4 regions of the Rhizobium sp. AG855 genome follow, and region 4 is predicted to be linked to each of the others. Evidence: riboswitches for the same ligand, from Rfam matches in the RefSeq annotation. Region 4 holds a riboswitch; each other region holds the start of a gene.
The links. Region 4 has a riboswitch for cobalamin ahead of cobU (bifunctional adenosylcobinamide kinase/adenosylcobinamide-phosphate guanylyltransferase). Riboswitches for the same ligand answer to the same signal wherever they lie in the genome.
Positions count from the first base shown of each region.

Region 1 (4,880 bases), 500 kb from region 4:
GGGGCCCCCAGTCGGAGCCACCCAGTTGGAGCCATGGATTCACTGACCAGATTGCTCGGCCCACTGATCGCCGTCGCCTTCCTTGCGACATCTCTGGCGGACGCCGCTGCCGCGTCGCTGGCGTGCGAGAGGCTGCGCGACAGATTGGCTTCGGTTGATCGGTCGGTCTCGTCCGATGACATCAATCGTTATGCCGGCGCCATTGCGCAGCAGAATCTCGAACTTCGCAAAGCCCGCCAGGACCAGCGGCGGCTCCGCTGCCTCACCTCTTCGATCACGACCATCCGCGCCGATGGCGGCAGCGATTGCGGCGATCTCGCCAAAGCTCTGAGCCGGATGGAAAGCAACAAGCAAATTCTGACCGGCAAGCTGGTGGAACTGCGCGAAGGGCTGGGAGCCGCCGAGGCCGTACGCCTTGAACAAGCCCTCACCGACAACGGCTGCAATGGCGAAGGCACGCTTGCCTCGACCCCGGACGAACCTCAACGGGTGCCTTATCTCGATACGCTGCCTGAGCCTTATCGGCCGGATCGCGCGGGTGAAGCCGCAGCCTCCTTCCGTCCGACAATCGGCATTCTGCCGTCGGGCGACGTCCGAACTCTGTGCGTGCGCACCTGTGACGGTGGCTTCTTTCCCATTTCCTCGCGAACATCGGCGATCAACTTCGCCCGCGACGCGGCGCAATGCCAGCAGATGTGCCCTGGCGTGGAGACCGAACTTTTCTTCCATTCGGCGACCTCAGGCGAAACCTCCGATATGGTTTCGGCCGTGACCGGTCAGTCCTACCGTGACATGCCGAATGCCTTCGTCTACCGCACACGCCGACCGGCCGAAGATCCCCAATGCCGGTGCGATCTCGCGCGCTACCACCAGCGGATGACCCCGCGGCCTGCAGTTTCCGACTATCAATCCTCGATCGTCACCATCAAGCCGCAACAGGCAGCCACGAAACAGACCTCCGCACTGGCGCCAGCCCCCGAGCGCGAACTGGATGCGTCCGCATTGAACGTGCGCCGCGTTGGCCCGGTCTTCCTGCCGACGCAGTCCGATGAGATCGACCTGCGCAAACCGGCAGCACCGGGACCACAGCCGCTTCAGGAATAGCGAAGATCAGCCGCCATGACGCCCCTCGCCGTCAGGCCATCGCTCCTCGAAGACCAGATCATCCAGAGCGAGACGTCTGCGCCAGCCTTTCACCTCCAGTTCCGGTGAAGCGTAGAGTTCGTTCACAAAGCCAAGGCAGAGATATCCGATGATCTCGACACGCTCGGGAATGCCCAGGATCGCCTTGACCTCCGTCTCATGAAAGATGCTGACCCAACCGACGCCCACACCTTCGGCACGCGCGGCAAGCCAAAGGTTCTGGATGGCACAGACGGTGGAATAGGCATCCATGCGCGGATTGTGCGTGCGACCGAGCACAACGGGGCCAGCCCGATCAGGATCGCAGGTGACGCAGATATTGAGCGGTGCCTTACGGATACCCTCAAGTTTCAAGGATCGATATGCCTGCTGGCGCTCACCGGAAAACAGCGCGGCGGCTTCGTGATTGGCCTTGTCGAAGGCACCCCAGATCGCCTCGCGCTGAGCGCGGCTGCGGATCAGAAGAAAGTTCCAGGGCTGCATGAAACCGACCGAAGGCGCAGCGTGTGCAGCCGACAGCAGGCGCCGGACGAGGTCGTCGGGCAAGGGATCAGGCAGGAATTGGTCGCGCACATCGCGACGGGTTTCTATGGCGCGGTAAACGGCATCCTTCTCCGCATCGGAAAAGGCATTGGCCCGGACGAGGGCCTCGTTCGACAAGTCGTGCATGCTGTTGTCTCCAACACAGCGCAACCGCCCGCCGTCCACGCGGGCAAGGTCTATCGTATCAGGCCGGTCTTCTGACTCGGCTTCGACCGTCTTGTGCCGCCTTCCCGGTACATCGACCAGTGGCTGGGTTTCCCCTTGGCACAGACATCCGCCTCACAGCGCTGGGCACGTCCCGGAATTGCACCGGCTTCCCGATTCTCCCGCCTGTCGGCAGGCACCTGACGCCGGAGTTCTACCTCAGGTCAGGCGGGCCGCCCAGAGCCAAATGCGACACCATCAGTCCGTGGTCGGGAAGTAGCGGACAAAGGCGAAGGCTGCTCCATCGGGAGACCAGTTGGGGACATTGATGCTGCCCTGCCCGCCGAAAAATTCGATGAGAGTCTCCACATTGCTGCCATCGGCATCCATCAGCCGCAGCCGGACCTGCTTGTCGCGCGGATGACCCGTCACGTCGGCATCATAGGAGAGGAACAACACCTTGCTTCCGTCAGGCGACGGATGCGGAAACCAGTCGCCATAGCCGTCCGAGGTCAACTGTTGCAGATCGGACCCATCGGTGCGCATCCGCCAGATCTGCATGGTGCCGGTGCGGCTGGAGTTGAAATAGATCCACTGACCGTCAGCCGAATAGTCCGGCCCGTCATTGTGCCCCTCGCCATGTGTCAGCCGCCGCTCGGGTCCGCCCTTGATCGAGATCGTGTAGATGTCGAAGACTCCACCTCGGTCACCACAATAGGCAAGTTCCTTCCCGTCCGGCGACCAACCATGCCAATAGGACGGCATCTTGTCGGTAACCTGGCGCGGCTCGTCGTCGCCATCGCCCAGCAGGTAGATGCAGGATTTTCCGTAGAGCGTATGGTCCGAAAAGGCGATCGACGCGCCATCCGGGGAAATGCCGTGATCGTTGTTGAGGCGGACGGCAAAGCCCGTATCGACCGGCTCGGGCTCCGGGTCGTCCTCGTCCAGCGACAGCGCGTAGAGAAGACCGTCGCCGTTGACGACGAGAAACTCGCCGTCCCGCGACCAGTTCGGCGCCTCCACGAGGTCGTCCGTCTGCCAGACGACCTCGCATTCGCGGGTGGCCATATCGAAAATCTCGACCGAGCTGCGCATCATGGTCTCCCTGAAAGTATCAATCGACGACCGGGCGATCTTCGATCGCCTGCCGCAGCTTGGCGACGATCGCCCGCCCCGTTCGTTCGTAGTGACTGGTGCGCCATTCGGTGTAGAAGCCCCAGGCCATGCTGACGATCAACGTCAGGAAACCAATGCCAAGTATCTTGAAACTCCCATCCCACAGACCATAGCAGCCTATCACCACGGAAGGGAAAAAGTAGGCGGCGCCCGAGACCGTCCGGTAGAAACCACTGTCCTGGTGACCCTCCGCCGCAACAGCAAAAATGTAGCCTCGTTCTTCCGCTGTAAATTCAGGCATTGGTGTCCGAGGCTCGCTGTCCCGCATTCCCACGCTCATCAGCGATCCCGGAACCGGTTCGTGATCGGATAGCGACGATCGCGCCCGAAATTCTTCTTGGTGATCTTCACCCCCGGCGCCGACTGCCGACGTTTGTATTCTGCAAGATAGAGCAGATGCTCGACCCGGTGCACGGTCGCAATGTCATGGCCGCGCGCCACGATCTCGTCGACGCCCATTTCCTTCTCCACCAGGCATTCGAGGATGTCGTCGAGCACCGGATAGGGCGGCAGCGAATCCTGATCCGTCTGGTTGGGGCGCAGTTCGGCCGAAGGTGCCTTTGACAGGATATTGGCCGGAATGACCTCGCCCGACGGACCGAGCGCACCCGGCGGAACATGTCCGTTGCGCCAGGCCGACAGCCCGTAGACCTGCATCTTGTAGAGGTCCTTGATGGGGTTGAAGCCGCCATTCATGTCCCCGTAAAGCGTCGCATAGCCGACCGACATTTCCGACTTGTTACCGGTGGTGACGACCATCGAGCCGAACTTGTTCGACACGGCCATCAGGATGGTCCCACGCGTGCGGCTCTGCAGGTTCTCTTCGGTGATCCCACTTTCGGTGCCCTCGAACATTTCGGACAGCGCCGAGAGGAAACCGTCGACCGGATCGGAGATCGGCACGATGTCATAGTGGCAGCCGAGCGCCTTGGCGCAGGCTTCCGCATCGGCAAAGCTCTCCTCGGAAGTATAGCGATAGGGCAGCATCAGCGTGCGCACCCGCTCTTCGCCGAGCGCATCGACGGCGATCGCCGCACAAAGAGCCGAGTCGATGCCGCCAGACAGCCCCAGCACCACGCTCTTGAAGCCGTTCTTGTTGACGTAGTCACGGAAACCCAGCACGCAGGCGCGGTAGTCCGCCTCCTCATGCTCCGGAATGCGCGACATCGGACCGCCGTCACAGCGCCAGCCATCCGGCGTGCGCTTCCAGGTGGTCACCGCAAGCGTCTCCTCGAACTGGCTCATCTGGAAGGCAAGCGACTTGTCGCCGTTGAAGGCGAAGCTTGCACCGTCGAACACCAGTTCGTCCTGTCCGCCCAGCTGGTTGGCGAACACGAGCGGCAGGCCCGTCTCGATCACCTGACGCAGCGCCACCTGGTGGCGCACATCGACCTTGCCGCGATAATAGGGCGAACCATTGGGCACAAGCAGGATTTCGGCCCCGGTCTCCGCCAGCGTCTCGCAGATGCCCAGATCGTTCCAGATCTCCTCGCAGATCGGCACGCCGATGCGCACGCCACGAAAATTCACCGGCCCGGGCATCTCGCCTTCAACGAACACGCGCTTCTCATCGAACTCGCCGTAGTTCGGCAGGTCAATCTTGTCGCGGAAGGCAAGGATCTTGCCGCCATCGAGGATGGCGACGGAATTGTGGCGCCCTTTGTCGCCCTGACGCGGGAAACCGACGACCACTCCTGGCCCGCCATCGGCGGTGTCGGCGGCAAGCGCTTCCACGGCCTGCATGCAGGCCTTCAGAAAAGCCGGCTTCAACACCAGGTCCTCAGGCGGATAGCCGGAAATGAACAGCTCCGTCAGGAGCAGAAGATCAGCCCCCTGCGCAGCGGCCTCGGCGCGCGCGGCGCGCGCCTTCGCGA
Region 1 covers NZ_RAQG01000003.1:1,258,388-1,263,267, reverse strand. The annotation lists gene DFO46_RS06140 (DUF2865 domain-containing protein) at 34-1,104, shown strand; gene bluB (5,6-dimethylbenzimidazole synthase) at 1,111-1,812, opposite strand; cobalamin riboswitch at 1,856-2,049, opposite strand; gene DFO46_RS06130 (TolB family protein) at 2,089-2,925, opposite strand; gene DFO46_RS06125 (hypothetical protein) at 2,945-3,286, opposite strand; gene DFO46_RS06120 (NAD+ synthase) at 3,286-4,880, opposite strand, start outside.
Region 1: another riboswitch for cobalamin. It lies ahead of bluB (5,6-dimethylbenzimidazole synthase); the one in region 4 lies ahead of cobU (bifunctional adenosylcobinamide kinase/adenosylcobinamide-phosphate guanylyltransferase).

Region 2 (4,880 bases), on a different contig from region 4:
ATCTGCCAGACCATGCCGACCGGAATGCGCGCCGAGCCGAGCGAGACGCCGAGAGTGACTGAGAGGAGCAGCAGACCAAGCGAGCCTACGGTCCAGAGCAAGATCCTGCTGCCGCGCATTCTGTTCCTGTTTCTATACTGGATTCAATCCGGTCGCGGCCCCGGCGCGCGCCGAGGCCGTTCGGCCCGATTACATGTTGCGCGGGTGGAAAACCTCAGCGAGGCGCTCGATTGCCGCGACATTGCGTGGTCCCGGCGTTGCCTCGACATAGGCGAGCACCACGAAGCGATCGGCCTTGACCGCGTCGAGGTTCTTGAAGGCCGGGTTTTCCTTCATGAAGGCGATTTTCTGCTCTGCAGTGACATCGCCGTAGTCGACGATGACGATGACCTGCGGATTGCGGTCGATGACCGGCTCCCAGGAGACTTCGGTCCAGCTCTTTTCGACATCGTCCATGATGTTGATGCCGCCGGCGGCTTCGATCATGGCGGTTGGGATGCCGAAGCGGCCTGACGTGAAGGGCTTTTCCGTGCCGGAATCGTAGACGAAGACGCGGACGGGTTCCTTGATCGTGCCGATGCGCTCCTGGATCTTTGCAAGTCCATCCTTGTAGCCGGCGACCAAGGCTTCTGCCCGATCCTCGACACCGAAGATGCGGCCGAGGTTGAGCAAGTCGACAAACATGTCGTCCATGGTCGGCTTTGCCTTGGCCATGATGTGGCTGCAGGATTCCGTCAGCTCATAGACCTTGATGCCGAAGGGGCTCAGCGTCTCGGGGGTGACTTCGCCACCGACCTTCATGCCGTAGTTCCAGCCGGCGAAGTAGAAATCGGCATCCGCCTCGAGCAGAACTTCCTTGCTGGGATATTTCGGCGAAAGCTCTGGCAGTTCCTGAACACCTTCACGCAGACTTGCGTCGAGCGTTTTCCAGCCGGAGATGCCGGTATAACCGACCATGTGGTCCTGCAACTTCAGGGCGAGCATCATTTCGGTGAGATTGACGTCGTTGGAGACAGCACGCTTCGGCGCCTCGTCGAAGGTGACATCACGGTTGCAGCTCTTGACCGTCACCGGGAAGGCGGCCGCTGCGGAGGCGACAAGAACAGCGCCGAGGATGGTGGAGATGGAGAGAAGGCGGGGCGAGATCATGGTGCTTCTTTCGAAATCAGGAACTGGCAAGGGAGAAGGAAAACTGCGAGGAGGCGGAGCCGGCGAAACGCTGGCGTGAGGCAAGCACGCCGAAGATGCCGGAGATGGCATGATCGGTAAGAACGTCGTCCGGATGGCCGAATGCCGTCATCCGACCCGACTGCATCAGAGCGACATGGGTGGCAAAATCGGCGGCGAGGTTGATGTCGTGCAGGCTGGTGACGATGGTCAACCGAAGCGTGGCCAGCAGAGCCAGGATCTCGAGCTGATGCCGGATATCGAGATGATTGGTCGGTTCGTCGAGAATGACGATCTCCGGGTTCTGGGCGAGCGCGCGCGCCACGAGAACACGTTGCTTTTCACCGCCGGACAGGGTCGAAAATTGCCGTCTTGCGAGACTGAGCAGGTCCAGATGCCCGAGCGCATGGCGGGCTTCTTCACGGTCCTGCTCCGTCCAGCCGGTGAGGCCTTCGCGCCAGGGGACGCGGCCCATGAGGACGACATCCTGCACGGTGAAGGGAAAATCGGCCGGCATTTCCTGCAGGACAACGGCGACCCGGCGCGCGACCTGGCGGGGTGTCAGATCGGCCATGTCCTGACCGTCGATCTCCACCCGGCCCTCAAGCGGTGCCACGCCGCGATAAAGGCAACGCAGAAGTGTCGTCTTGCCGGCACCATTCGGACCGACGATGGCAAGGCGGTCACCGCCTTCGATGGCGAAGGTGACGTCACGCAACAGAAAATGGGAGGACTTCGGCCCCCAGCCGAGCCCGACAGACCGCAGGGAGATCCCCTTCGTGTCACAACTCATCGACAGCTCTCCCAACCTGGAAGGCGGTCGAATGTCGCCACGTCACCCGCCGAGCGCAAGGCTCATTGCTGCAGATATCCGGCATAGTTTTCCTCCGCAGGACTTCTCCGGAGGCAAAATGGCACCGATAAACGCACGCCACAGGCGCGGTTTGCAAGCCAGATCGTATCCATCGGAACACCCCGTCCGCTACGTTTCTCATTCACTTGACGGCAGGTCTCCTGGCTCGCGAATATCTGTCGTCCATCTGCCTTCCCACGATCACTCGCAGTGGCCCGACGCTTTCGCGCCGCGAGAATGGACGGCAATCCGCTTACAGTTGCGGGGGCAGCCACGGTCTTGGTCCCTTATGGGTCTTCCGCACCGTGTTCCCTATTAATCCCCTCGGAGTCATCCGGTGGGGGAACCGTCCCCTCCTGAATAGAGCCTCTCTGACCGGACGGTCAAGCGGGATCCTTCGTCGTTCGTGCTTGATATGTAATAACATTACATACGTCAATGGGAGTATGATAGAATTTCGCATCATCAAACTGAGCTGGGCGCCGAATGTCTGCGACACTTTGCATTCGGGATTTTCCGAATGCCCGATTTTTGTTCCATCCTGATGGAACAAAGGGAACATCGAGCCGTTTAGTCGTCACAGTCTTTCCTCCCCCAACCTCCCCCGGTAGCGTCAGCGCTCCCACCTCGATCCCGCTCCGGCGGGATCTTTTTCTTGCGGCGGCGATCTTTCCCCTGCCAACGCCCTCCCCCGATCCCTGGCCCGATTTGACAGCAGGCGGCAAAATTGGCAGCACTGTTCCGCAAAGGGAGGCGAGAGCGAATGGCGCGGCGGAGTGAAGGACAGACGAGGCTGGACGATGCCGCGCGCGCGGGCTGGCTCTACTATGTCTCCGGGCGAACCCAGGACGAAATTGCCGCTCTCATGGGAATTTCGCGACAAAGTGCGCAGCGCCTCGTGTCACTCTCGATTGCCGAGCGGCTGATCAAAGTCCGGCTGGATCATCCGATCGCGGCCTGTCTCGAACTGGCGGAAGCGCTGAAGGAGCGCTACGGGTTGCGGCAGGTGGAGATCGTTCCTTCCGACCCCGAATCGGAATCGGCAACAGTCGGCGTCGCAGAAGCAGGCGCAGCCGAGCTTGAGCGCTGGCTCAAGCAATCGGATCCGCTGGTGATCGCCATGGGAACCGGACGCACGCTTCGCGCCATGATCGACCAGCTGTCCCCGATCGAATGTCCGCAGCACAAGATCGTCTCGCTGACAGGGAACATCAGCCCCGATGGATCGGCCGCCTACTTCAACGTCATTTTCTCGATGGCGGACGCGATCAAGGCGCCGCATTTTCCGATGCCCTTGCCGGTTATCGTGTCTTCCCCCGAAGAGAAGGCGCTGCTTCATGCGCAACCACTCGTCGCGCCGACCATCGCGCTCGGACAAAAGTCGGACGTTACCTTCGTCGGCATCGGCGACATGGCGATCACGGCACCGCTTCTGGTCGATGGCTTCCTGAAGCCCGACGAGATGGAAGATCTGCTGCGCGCCGGAGCCGTTGGCGAGATCTGCGGCTGGATCTTCGGCGCAGATGGCAACCTGCTCGACCACCCCGTCAACGACCGCGTGGCCAGCCTCCATATTCCCTCGCGTGAGCACTCGACCGTCATCGGCATGGCGCGCGGCAAACGGAAGCATGCCGCCATCCTCGCCGCCGTGCGAGGGGGGCACATCAATGGCCTTATCACCGACGAAGAAGCGGCCAGGCGGCTTTTGAAGCGCTGACGGGCCAAGTTTTTCTCATTCATATTCATACGTTTGGGCGATTTATGCGGCGCTGCAGCAATGAATCCCGCTTGACTTTGCGCGCGCCACAACTGAGTAATTGCCCATGAGCAAATCGAATGCTCATTTTTCTTCTGGGAGGAAGACATGACATTGAAGACGATTTTGCTGGGCGCCTGCTCGGCGCTGGCGCTTGCCGGCATGGCCTCTGCCGAAACCCTGACGATCGCCACCGTGAACAATGGTGACATGATCCGCATGCAGGGCCTGACCTCGGAATTCACCGCCAAGAACCCCGATATTCAGGTCGAGTGGGTTACACTGGAAGAAAACGTCCTGCGCGAGCGCGTCACGACGGACATCGCCACGAAGGGCGGCCAGTATGACGTGATGACGATCGGCACCTATGAAGTTCCGATCTGGGCGAAGCAGAACTGGCTTCTGCCGCTCGACAACCTTGGCGCCGACTATGATGCCGCCGACATCATCCCGGCGATTGCCGGTGGTCTGACGGTTGACGGCAAGCTCTATGCAGCCCCGTTCTACGGCGAAAGCTCGTTCATCATGTACCGCAAGGACCTGATGGAAAAGGCCGGGCTGACGATGCCCGACGCTCCGACCTGGGACTTCGTGGCCGAGGCGGCCCGCAAGATGACCGACCGCGCCACCGGCGTGAACGGCATCTGCCTGCGCGGCAAGGCCGGTTGGGGCGAGAACATGGCGTTCCTGACCGCCATGTCTAACTCGTTCGGCGCGCGCTGGTTTGACGAAAACTGGAAGCCGCAGTTCGACCAGCCCGAATGGAAAAACACGCTCGACTTCTACGTCAATCTGATGAAGGACGCAGGCCCGGTTGGCGCCTCCTCCAACGGCTTCAACGAGAACCTGGCGCTGTTCCAGCAGGGCAAGTGCGGCATGTGGATCGACGCCACCGTGGCGGCTTCCTTCGTGTCGAATCCGAAGGACTCCACCGTCGCTGACAAGGTCGCTTACGCGCTCGCCCCCGACACCGGTCTCGGCAAGCGCGGCAACTGGCTCTGGGCGTGGTCGCTGGCTGTTCCGGCCGGCACGCAGAAGGCGGAAGCTGCTCAGAAGTTCGTTTCCTGGGCAACCAGCAAGGCCTATCTCGAACTCGTCGCTTCC
Region 2 covers NZ_RAQG01000006.1:103,856-108,735, reverse strand. The annotation lists gene DFO46_RS21700 (iron ABC transporter permease) at 1-119, opposite strand, end outside; gene DFO46_RS21695 (ABC transporter substrate-binding protein) at 190-1,149, opposite strand; gene DFO46_RS21690 (ABC transporter ATP-binding protein) at 1,166-1,960, opposite strand; cobalamin riboswitch at 2,154-2,386, opposite strand; gene DFO46_RS21685 (sugar-binding transcriptional regulator) at 2,784-3,737, shown strand; gene DFO46_RS21680 (sugar ABC transporter substrate-binding protein) at 3,885-4,880, shown strand, end outside.
Region 2: another riboswitch for cobalamin. It lies ahead of DFO46_RS21690 (ABC transporter ATP-binding protein); the one in region 4 lies ahead of cobU (bifunctional adenosylcobinamide kinase/adenosylcobinamide-phosphate guanylyltransferase).

Region 3 (4,880 bases), 920 kb from region 4:
GGTTGTCGAACATCCAGCGCGTGCCGATGCTTTCGGCCTGCGCCTTCACCGTGACCGCAACCGTATAAGGGCGCGAGGGGCTGGAGGAGAGCGTATAGGTGCGCATCACCGGCTCAGGCTCGGCCGGGATCTCCAGCGTGACGAACTGGCCGGGCTGGTAACGGAACCAGAGACCCGGCTTGTTCGGCTTGAAGGTGAAGGTCATCACGTCGGGGGCTTCCGGCGTGACGGCAACACATTCGAGCAGATGCTCCCGGTCGGACCAGGGATGCATCTCATCGACGTGACGGTAGGGATTGACCGCGATGTTCATCTTTACGCCACCGCCGACAGGCGGGCCTTGTCGCCCTGCAGACGCTCGATCATGAAGTTCGAATACCATTCGACGAACTGCATGACGCCGCCTTCGTGATCGACCGAATAGGGACCGGGCTCATAAGCTGGCGAGCGAATGCCGAAGGCATTTTCCTCGACGATCGAGCGGTCCTGGTCGTTGGTCATGGTCCAGACATGGGTGAGTTCGTCGAGGTCGTAATCGACGCCTTCAACCGCATCCTTGTGAACCAGCCAGGTGGTGGTCACAGCCGTTTCCTCGGCCGAGATCGGCAGCACGCGGAAGGAGATCGCGTGGTCGCCGAGGATATGGTTCCAGGTGGTCGGGTAATGGAAGAGCAGCATGGTGCCGATATGGCTGATCTGCACGTCGCCGGAGAGCGGCTTCTTCACCGCGCGCTTGCCCGACATGGTATAGCTTTCGGCATCCTGGATCAGCGGCATGCGGGCGACGCGGAACTGGCCTGACGGGTCCATCTTGAATTCGGAGGGCAGGCCGGCGGCCTCGCAGCGCGCCCAGTGTTCGGCGATGAAGGGGTCATCCTTGGCGCCCTGCACGCCGGTTGCCGTCGGGGCTTCCGGATAGGTGCGGCAGAGTTCCGGATGGTTGCCGGCGCAGTGGTAGCATTCGCGGTTGTTTTCCCAGACGAGCTTCCAGTTGCCCTTTTCGATGATCGTGGTCTTGTGCGCGACCTTGGCTTCCGACAGGCGATGCGGCGCCATGTAGGGTTCGATCGAGGCGCGGACGGGGGCGAAATCCGGGGCTTCATTGGCGAGGCAGATGAAGATGTAACCGGCGACGGTTTCGCAATGGACCGTCTTCAGGCCGAAATCGGCCTTGTCGAAATTCTCGCCCATCTGGCGGGCGAAGACCAGCGAGCCGTCGAGATCATAGGTCCACTGGTGATAGGGACAGACGAGCTTGGCGGATGCGCCCTTGTCCTGGGTGCAGACACGGTGGCCGCGATGGCGGCAGGTGTTGTGGAAGGCGCGGATGACCTGGTCCTTGCCGCGCACGATGACGACGGGATAATCGCCGACCTGAACGGTGAAGTAGTTGCCGGCACGCGGGATCTCGCAATCATGGCCCATGAACAGCCAGTCGCGATACCAGATCGTCTCCATGTCGAGCTTGAAGTAATCCTGATCGATATAGAAGGGCTGCTCGAGGCTGAAGCCCTCGCGGCGGTTCTTCAGCTGGCGCAATGCCTTGGTCTGCAGGTCCATGTCGTCCTCGTTTTCCTAAATCGGCAGACGAGGAGCGCAGCAGGGATCCGCCCATCGGGATGGGGCAGAACACAACTATCTCCGGCCGCCCGCCGCGACCCTGATGTATATTTCCCGAGGCTGGTTTCCGGGCTGAGGAGTGGTCCATTGACGGACCGCGCTGGCGCCTTCCCAGGGGTCACCCCAGTGGCTTTGGGCCGAAACGCATTCTCCACCACCGTTGCGGGGGCAGCGCCGGATTTCGACCGGCTTCCCGATTTCCTGCCCTCCCTAGCTGGGCAGCACCTCGAGCGTCAGATCATCTAATCACAAGGGCGAAGGCGGCGCTGCACTGCGAAACGACACGGCAGAAATCGTTTGCGACATCGACGCGTTTGCCACCACACACAGAAGAAAGGCGAATTCTCTTTATATTTCCGAAAACTGCAGCAACGGGGAAGAATTTCCGATCTCGGCAATGGCGCAAACAAGCGATCCAAGGAAGTTCCGAAGATTTGCGTTGCGGCAAGCCTCGGGAAACCTCTGTGCTGCAGAATACCGGCAAATGATGATTAACCATGCTGCGGTAAGCTCAAGACATGAAGCCGGGCACCGTCAGAGCGTTACCATGCAGAAACTGAGATATTTCGCGGCATCCAAGACCGACAAGACAGGGCTTCCCGGCAAGGCGGCGCATACCGAATTCCTGCGAACCGGACGGATCTCGCGCCATCGCGACGACTGGGTGCCGGAGCAGAAACGCTATCTGACCTATGAGGAAGTGGCCGAGCGGACCGGCAAACGGCTGGAAGCAGCCGCCGACACGACCCATACGAGGATCAATTCCTTCCATCGCTCGATCCAGTTTCCCAAGATCATCTTCCACCGCACATTGGCCGACAGCCCGCATCTGGGTTACTGTCATGTGACGGCGGCGCGGACGAACTTCGCGCACTATGCCGATGTGCGCTGGGCCTTTTACATCGCGAACTTCTTCGCCGAGATCGGCGAGAACGAAGCCTTCTTCGAGCGTATCCGGCAGAACTATTCGCGGATGTATTTCGCGGTGGCGATGAAGCCGGAAGCGGAGGCGAAGAGCATGTCGATCGACCGTTCGATCCGCGACAACGGGTTGCTGTTTCGCACCCATGACCCCAAGGAAGCGCTCCGCAACGTGCTGTTGCTCGGCGCACGGGACGCCGAGCTTCGCAAGATCATCAGGAAGCTTTGAGCGCGATCACGCCCCGAAGCCGCCAACCGGCTTCTTCTTGTAGAGCAGCCAATCCTTCGAGACGTAATCCGATGCGCCGTAGACGGTGACGGTATCGCCGCCGGCCGCCTTGGAGGTGGCGAGCGCCTTTTCCGCAAAGTTGGTAAAGTCGAAGGCATTCGGGGCCTGCTCGGAGAAGCAGATGCCGAAGGACATCGACAGCTGACCCAAGCTGCGGCCGCCATTCGAACCGACGAGGGCGCTGGCCTTCAACTTGCCGCGCACGAGGTCCACGACGCGGCTGATCTCATCCTGATCCGAGGTGTAGAGCAGCAGGCCGAAGCGACCGCCATCGAAGCGGCAGGCGAGGTCGCCACCGCCGGAGACGGCTTCGAGAACCTTGCCAACCTGCATCAGCAGGCGTTCGGCGACGGTCGGACCCATCTGTTCCTGGATTCGCGCATACTCGTCGATCTCGCCGACGGCGACGCCGCAGAGGACGGGCATTTCGGGATTGGAATAGATCTTCGCGACGGCCTTATTGAAGGCGCGGCGGCTTGCGAGCCCGGTCAACGGATCGACGAATTTTGCGGCTTCGGCCTCTTCCGCCTCGCGCTGCAGATCGGCAAGGGCAGCGGTCTTGTCGACGACGGCGCGCACGACATTGCTGTTCTGGTGCGCGCGCTTCTCGGTTGCCGCCTTCAGCATCTTGATCGACTGGCCAAGCGGGGTGCCTTCGAGATCCGCCTCTGTCAGGATGGTGCGCGAGGCGTGGCCAATGACACGGCCGTAGTCGGTGAGGGAGATCTTCTCCTCGTTGAGAAGCGAGATGAAATTGCTCATTTCGGCGCGAACCTGACCGTTCTGGCGGCTCAGCAACCCGTCTTCATGCTGGTGGGGCAGGTATTTGCGTCCCAGTTCGTCAAGCGCTTCCTGGGTCTTGACCTTGCCAAGCGCGATGAAGTCGCGAACCAGCTCCGGATTGCTGCCCGAATAGGCCTCGTAGACGAGCTCGTAATTGCGCGGAAGGCCATCAATGCCCATCTGGTGCATGGCGGTCGCCACGCGAAGCGCGATGCTGGCCGCTGGGTTCTTCATTTGCTGCATCTCATACGTCCCGGATCTGGAGGCAATCTTGTCGCTGAGATTAGAATAAGCAGAAGACTTCTTTCTTTCGGTTACGCCGCTATTTAAAATTTGAACCATTCAAATACCCCCTTGAATTAAAGGGTGTGATTTTCCGTGGTTCCGATCACAAAAAGAGGTTTGATCACGCAACCCCGTCCGGGCTATGCACGGGTTTTGAAACTGGCAGGGCGGGCGCGATGGCGCGGGTGATCTCGACAGGTGACGACGGCGGAGCGGAGGCGGCGATTGCGGCCAGCATTGCGGTGCTTGGCGCGGGCCGCCCGGTCGCCATACCCACCGAGACCGTTTACGGCCTTGCCGCAGACGCGACCAATCCGGCAGCGATCACCTCGATCTACGAGACCAAGGGACGGCCGCGCTTCAACCCGCTGATCTGCCATATGGCGGATCTCGCCATGGCGGAGCGCCATGCGGTGTTCGATCCGATTTCGCGACGGCTTGCCGAGGCTTTCTGGCCCGGGCCCCTGACGCTGGTGCTGCCGCTGAAGGAGGATTCAGGCATTCATCCGCTGGCGACGGCCGGGCTCGACACGGTCGGGATCCGTGTGCCCGTCGGCTTCACGTCAGCGCTCATCCGCAGTTTCGGGCGACCGCTTGCAGCCCCCAGCGCCAATTCCTCCGGGCGGATCAGCCCGACCACGGCTCAGCATGTGGAGGCCGATCTCGGCGCGAAGATCGAGGTCATCGTCGATGGCGGCGCCTGCCCCGTCGGCGTGGAATCGACCATCGTCAAGGTCGAGGACGGTGAAGCCCGCCTGCTGCGGCCGGGTGGCGTTGCCGTCGAGGCGATCGAAGCGGTGATCGGGCAGAAGGTCATTCGCCCGAAGGCAGCCGGGACGGCCGCGATCGAGGCGCCGGGCATGCTCGCATCGCATTATGCGCCCAGTGCCTCGGTGCGGCTGAATACGGCAGCGGTCGTACCGGGCGAGGCTTTGATTGCCTTCGGCAACGGCGATATTGCCGGCGCAGCGGATGCGAAGGC
Region 3 covers NZ_RAQG01000003.1:2,679,385-2,684,264, forward strand. The annotation lists gene DFO46_RS13340 (hybrid-cluster NAD(P)-dependent oxidoreductase) at 1-313, opposite strand, end outside; gene DFO46_RS13345 (aromatic ring-hydroxylating dioxygenase subunit alpha) at 316-1,560, opposite strand; cobalamin riboswitch at 1,661-1,864, opposite strand; gene DFO46_RS13350 (DUF6656 family protein) at 2,168-2,770, shown strand; gene DFO46_RS13355 (GGDEF domain-containing protein) at 2,777-3,847, opposite strand; gene DFO46_RS13360 (L-threonylcarbamoyladenylate synthase) at 4,075-4,880, shown strand, end outside.
Region 3: another riboswitch for cobalamin. It lies ahead of DFO46_RS13345 (aromatic ring-hydroxylating dioxygenase subunit alpha); the one in region 4 lies ahead of cobU (bifunctional adenosylcobinamide kinase/adenosylcobinamide-phosphate guanylyltransferase).

Region 4 (4,880 bases):
GACCAGCGCGACGGTGACAGGGACGCCGAATGAAGCTTGTTCTCTTCGATTGCGACGGCACGCTGGTCGACAGCGCCGGCCTGATCCATGAGGTCATGCGCCACACCTTCCGCGATTTCCAGAAGCCCGAACCGGCCTTTGCCACGACCAAGTCGATCATCGGCCTGACGCTCGACATCGCGATAGCCCGTATGGATGGCAAGCCGCATGCCGACGATGAGGCGGTTGCCATGGCGGCGCATTACAAGGCGATCTTCGCAGAGGTGCGCCGCACGTCCGGCTTCGGCGAGACTATGTTCGACGGTATCCGCGAGGTCCTCGACACGCTGATCGCGCGCGAAGATATCTGGCTGGGTGCCGTCACCGGCAAATCACGCCGTGGCCTCGAAACGATTCTTGAAGGCCATGGACTAAAACCCCATTTCCTGTTCTGCCGCACGGCGGACGACTGCCCGTCCAAGCCGCATCCGGCGATGGTCAACGAATGCTGTGACGAAGCCGGCATCGTGCCGCGCGAGACGATTGTCATCGGCGATGCGGTGTACGACATGCAAATGGCAAAAGCCGCTGGCGCGACCGCCATCGGGGTTGGCTGGGGCTATGCTGCGGTCGAGGATCTCTGGAACGCCGGGGCCGATGCCGTCGTCGAACGGCCGGCCGACCTTCTGGCCTATATTCACTAGGAGCACTTCATGCGCGACGAGCTCGACAAGGACATTTTCGGCACCTTCGTTCCGGAGCACAGCCACGAGGATCCGGTACGCCGTGCCCAGATCCAGATGAAGCGGCCGCTGCCGAAACGGTTCTACAAGGATGCTTCCATTGCAGAAGGGCCGGAGGGCTTCTCTGTCCTGCTCGACGGCAAGTCCGTGAAGACCCCGGCGAAGAAGGCGCTGACCCTGCCGACGCGTGAGGCCGCAGAACTGGTCGTGGCAGAATGGGCCGCTCAAGGTGAGCATATCGACCCGGCCAAGATGCCGATCACCAAGCTCGCGAATACCGCCATCGATGCGGTTGCCATCAGTCTTGATGACGTCTTCGACGAGATCGTGCGTTTTGCCGGAAGCGACCTTCTTTGTTACCGCGCCGATGCGCCGAAGGAGCTGGTCGAGCGCCAGGCGAAGAGCTGGGATCCGGTGCTGGCGTGGATTGCCGCCGCCCACCAGGCCCGCTTCATTCTCGTCGAGGGAGTGATGCACCAGGCCCAGCCAGCCGCAGCGATTGCCGCCTATGCGACCGCGCTCAATGCCTATCGTGAGCCGTTCCGGATTTCCTGTCTGAATGTCGTGACGACCCTGACCGGCTCTGCCGTTCTGGCACTCGCCTTCGCCGAAGGCGCATTCGATCTCGACACAGTCTGGGCGCTCGCCCATGTCGATGAAGACTGGACCAGTGAACACTGGGGCAGCGACGAGGAGGCCGAAGCCCGCCGCGAGGCGCGTTACGCGGAATACGCGGCCGCCGCCGCATTGTTTGCCGCCCTCGACCCGGCAACTTAACTTTGCGCTAACCATAATGGACCGATGCTCTGGCGGGAAGAATCACCGCCGGAGTCGTTATGACAGTTCGTCGTCTGCGCACCGCAATCGCGTTTGGGCTCGTGCTGTGCCTTGTCTCCTGTGCGAGCATCCAGGCCCGCATGTTTCCCCGGCCGCTGGTCTACTATGTTCGAAACGTCACCGTGATGGCTGACGCGCGCATGCCGCTCGATCTCATAGCCGGCGTTGACGCACGCGTGTCGGCGGCCATTGCTGCCACCAATCCGCCGCCGGGCGCCGAGCGTGTCGTGTTGATGGTCAAGATCGATCGTCTGGACAACGGCGAAGGCGCGCGCCGGCGCCTGGAGCGGGCGCATGTAAGCGTGATCGCGACCTCCGTCGAGACGGGGGACCCGGTCGCAGAAGGTCGATATGTCGTCAACGCTCCGACCAACGACCCGCGCTTTGCGCGCGCGTCGCTTGCCGAGGAAATTGCCGCGCGCATCCGCTTCGACTTTTCGCTTGCCCATCCCATGAAGCGCAGAGTCCCGGTTCGCCCCGAGATTTCGACGCGCCTGAAGACCGATCCGGAGGTTCAGGGGACGTTGCCATCACCGCCGGTGCGGGCAGCCGCAAGGCCGGCTGCTCCGGCCGCCGTGATTCCTGCCAAACCCTTGCCAGCACAGGCTCCCAAGCCGGCGTCTGAAGTGATGGCGGCTCCGCCTGTCGTCCCGACGGCAGCGCCCCAGCCGACCGCATTCCCCGCCCAGCCGGCCCGTGCTGCGGCGGAAGTGAAATCCGGCACCACGGTCGAGCAGGGTGCACGCGGCGCGGTGCGTCTCGGCACCGGCTGCGACCCGACGATTGCCAGCGATTGCCTTACGCCCAAGCCGTGATTTCCGGGCTTGGAGCTTGACGTTTTTAACGCGGGCCGATGCCGCTGCCGCGATTGACTTGGGCGGGGCCCGCGCCTAATCCTAGTCGCGGATGGTTTCCGGACGGCAGAGATGTCGCCCGGAGAGCAAAAGGGAATGCGAAGGCCTGGACCCATCCAGGGCAAGCCGAACGCAGCCGACCCCGCGACTGTATTGCAGTGAGGGTCTTCCATCCTGCCTTTTGAGATCGATGGCAACGGACCGCGCGGTGCGGTCGGCCGTCGCTTCGCGGAGGTGGGAAAAGCCACTGGAGTGGCGACACGAATAGCCGGGGCTGGACGCCTCTTTCTCTACGAATCGTCCGCCTCTTCGTGTCGCAAAAACTCCGGGAAGGCGAGGAAGACCCGCTGGCATCCGTGCCACGACCTGCGAGCCAGGAGACCTGCCATCCGTGACGGGCATAACGCCCACCTGGGGAGCAATCCCCGTTGCCAACACGGAGGTTGTCTTGGCGACGTTTGAGACATGCGGACCCTCTGGGTCCCGCAGGGGGCTCACGCCGTTTTGGCGCAGCTTCTCTGCAAAGGCGGATCCTGCGGCTCCCGAGGGGTGGCATCAGTGCGCGTCGCTGCATGGAGGCCTCGGCGCTCCATGACAACATCCCATTCCCGATCCATACTTGTTCTCGGCGGCGCCCGATCCGGCAAATCTCGTTTTGCCGAAACCATGGCGCGCGACACTGGCTTCGACCGTGTCTACCTCGCAACCGGCCGCGCCTGGGACGACGAGATGCGCGCCCGCATCGAAACACACAAGGCCGACCGTGCCGATGGTGGCTGGACGACCCATGAGGCGCCGCTCGACCTGATCGGCGCTCTGAGGGCGCTCGACCGACCCGGCCGGGTCATCCTCGTCGACTGCCTGACGCTGTGGGTTACCAATCTGATGATGGAAGAGGGCCGTGACGTCGACGCAGAAGGTGCAGCACTCGCCGCCATGCTCGGCGACCTCCAGGCCACCGTCATCTTCGTCACCAACGAAGTCGGCCTTGGCATCGTGCCCGAAAACAGGATGGCCCGCGCCTTCCGCGACCATGCCGGTCGTCTCCACCAATCGATCGCCGCGCAAGTGGCTGAAGTCTATTTCGTCGCGGCCGGACTGCCGCTGAAAATGAAGGGTTGAACCATGTTGCAGCAAAAGATCCCCGCCACCGTGATCACCGGTTTCCTCGGCGCGGGCAAGACCACCATCATCCGCAACATGCTGATGAATGCCGGCGGCAAGAAGATCGCGCTGATCATCAACGAATTCGGCGATCTCGGCGTCGATGGCGACGTGTTGAAGGGCTGCGGCGCCGACAACTGCACCGAGGACGACATCATCGAGCTCACCAATGGCTGTATCTGCTGCACCGTTGCCGACGATTTCGTGCCGACCATGCAGAAGCTGCTCGACCGTGACGTGAAGCCCGACCACATCGTCATCGAGACCTCGGGCTTGGCGCTGCCACAGCCGCTGGTCGCCGCCTTCAATTGGCCGGATATCCGCACCCGCGTGACGGTCGACGGTGTCGTGACCGTTGTCGACAGTGCTGCCGTTGCTGCCGGCCGATTTGCCGACGACCATGACGCGGTCGCCGCCCAGCGGGCGGAGGACGACAGTGTCGACCATGAAAGCCCGATTGAGGAACTCTTCGAGGATCAGCTCACCTGCGCTGACCTGATCGTCCTCAACAAGACCGACCTGCTCGACGCTGCCGGCATTGCCGCCGTGCGCGCCGAGGTGACCGGCCGCACCAGCCGCAAGCCCTCGATGATCGAGGCAAAGAACGGCGAAGTGCCCTCGCTGGTTCTGCTCGGCATCGGCGCCAGCACCGAAGATGACATCGAAAACCGCAAGTCGCATCACGAGCTGGAGCACGAGGCGCTGCATGCCTCCGGCGAAGACCACGACCATCATCATGACCACGACGAGTTCGAAAGCTTCGTTTTGAAGCTCGGCGCGATCAAGGACGCTTCCGAATTCATCGACCGCCTGAAGCCTGTCATCGAAAAGCACGACATCCTGCGCCTCAAGGGCTTCATCGACGTTCCCGGCAAGCCGATGCGCCTCGTCATCCAGGCCGTCGGTACCCGCATTGATACCTATTTCGATCGCCCCTGGGCGAGCGGCGAGAAGCGCGAGACGCGCATTGTCGTCATCGGTCTGCATGAATGGGACTTCGGTTCTATCGTCGAGGACGTCCAGGCGGCGGCCGGCTGATCCATGCATCTGCTTCTCGCCCAGAAGGGATCGATCAGCGACGGCGACGAGGCGATTGATCTCGGCCAGACGCCGGGGGATATTCTCTTCCTCTCGGCGGCCGACACGGAGCTTGCGGCGATTGCGGCGGCCGTGGAGGCGAGGGGCGGAGACGCGCTGCGCTGGCGGCTTGCCAGTCTGATGACACTCAAGCATCCTATGTCGGTCGATACCTACATCGAACGCACGGCGCGCCATGCGCGGCTGATCGTGGTCAGGGCGCTGG
Region 4 covers NZ_RAQG01000003.1:1,755,452-1,760,331, reverse strand. The annotation lists gene DFO46_RS08580 (RluA family pseudouridine synthase) at 1-33, shown strand, start outside; gene DFO46_RS08575 (HAD family hydrolase) at 30-683, shown strand; gene DFO46_RS08570 (ATP12 family protein) at 693-1,499, shown strand; gene DFO46_RS08565 (hypothetical protein) at 1,559-2,374, shown strand; cobalamin riboswitch at 2,450-2,818, shown strand; gene cobU (bifunctional adenosylcobinamide kinase/adenosylcobinamide-phosphate guanylyltransferase) at 3,005-3,535, shown strand; gene cobW (cobalamin biosynthesis protein CobW) at 3,539-4,615, shown strand; gene cobN (cobaltochelatase subunit CobN) at 4,619-4,880, shown strand, end outside.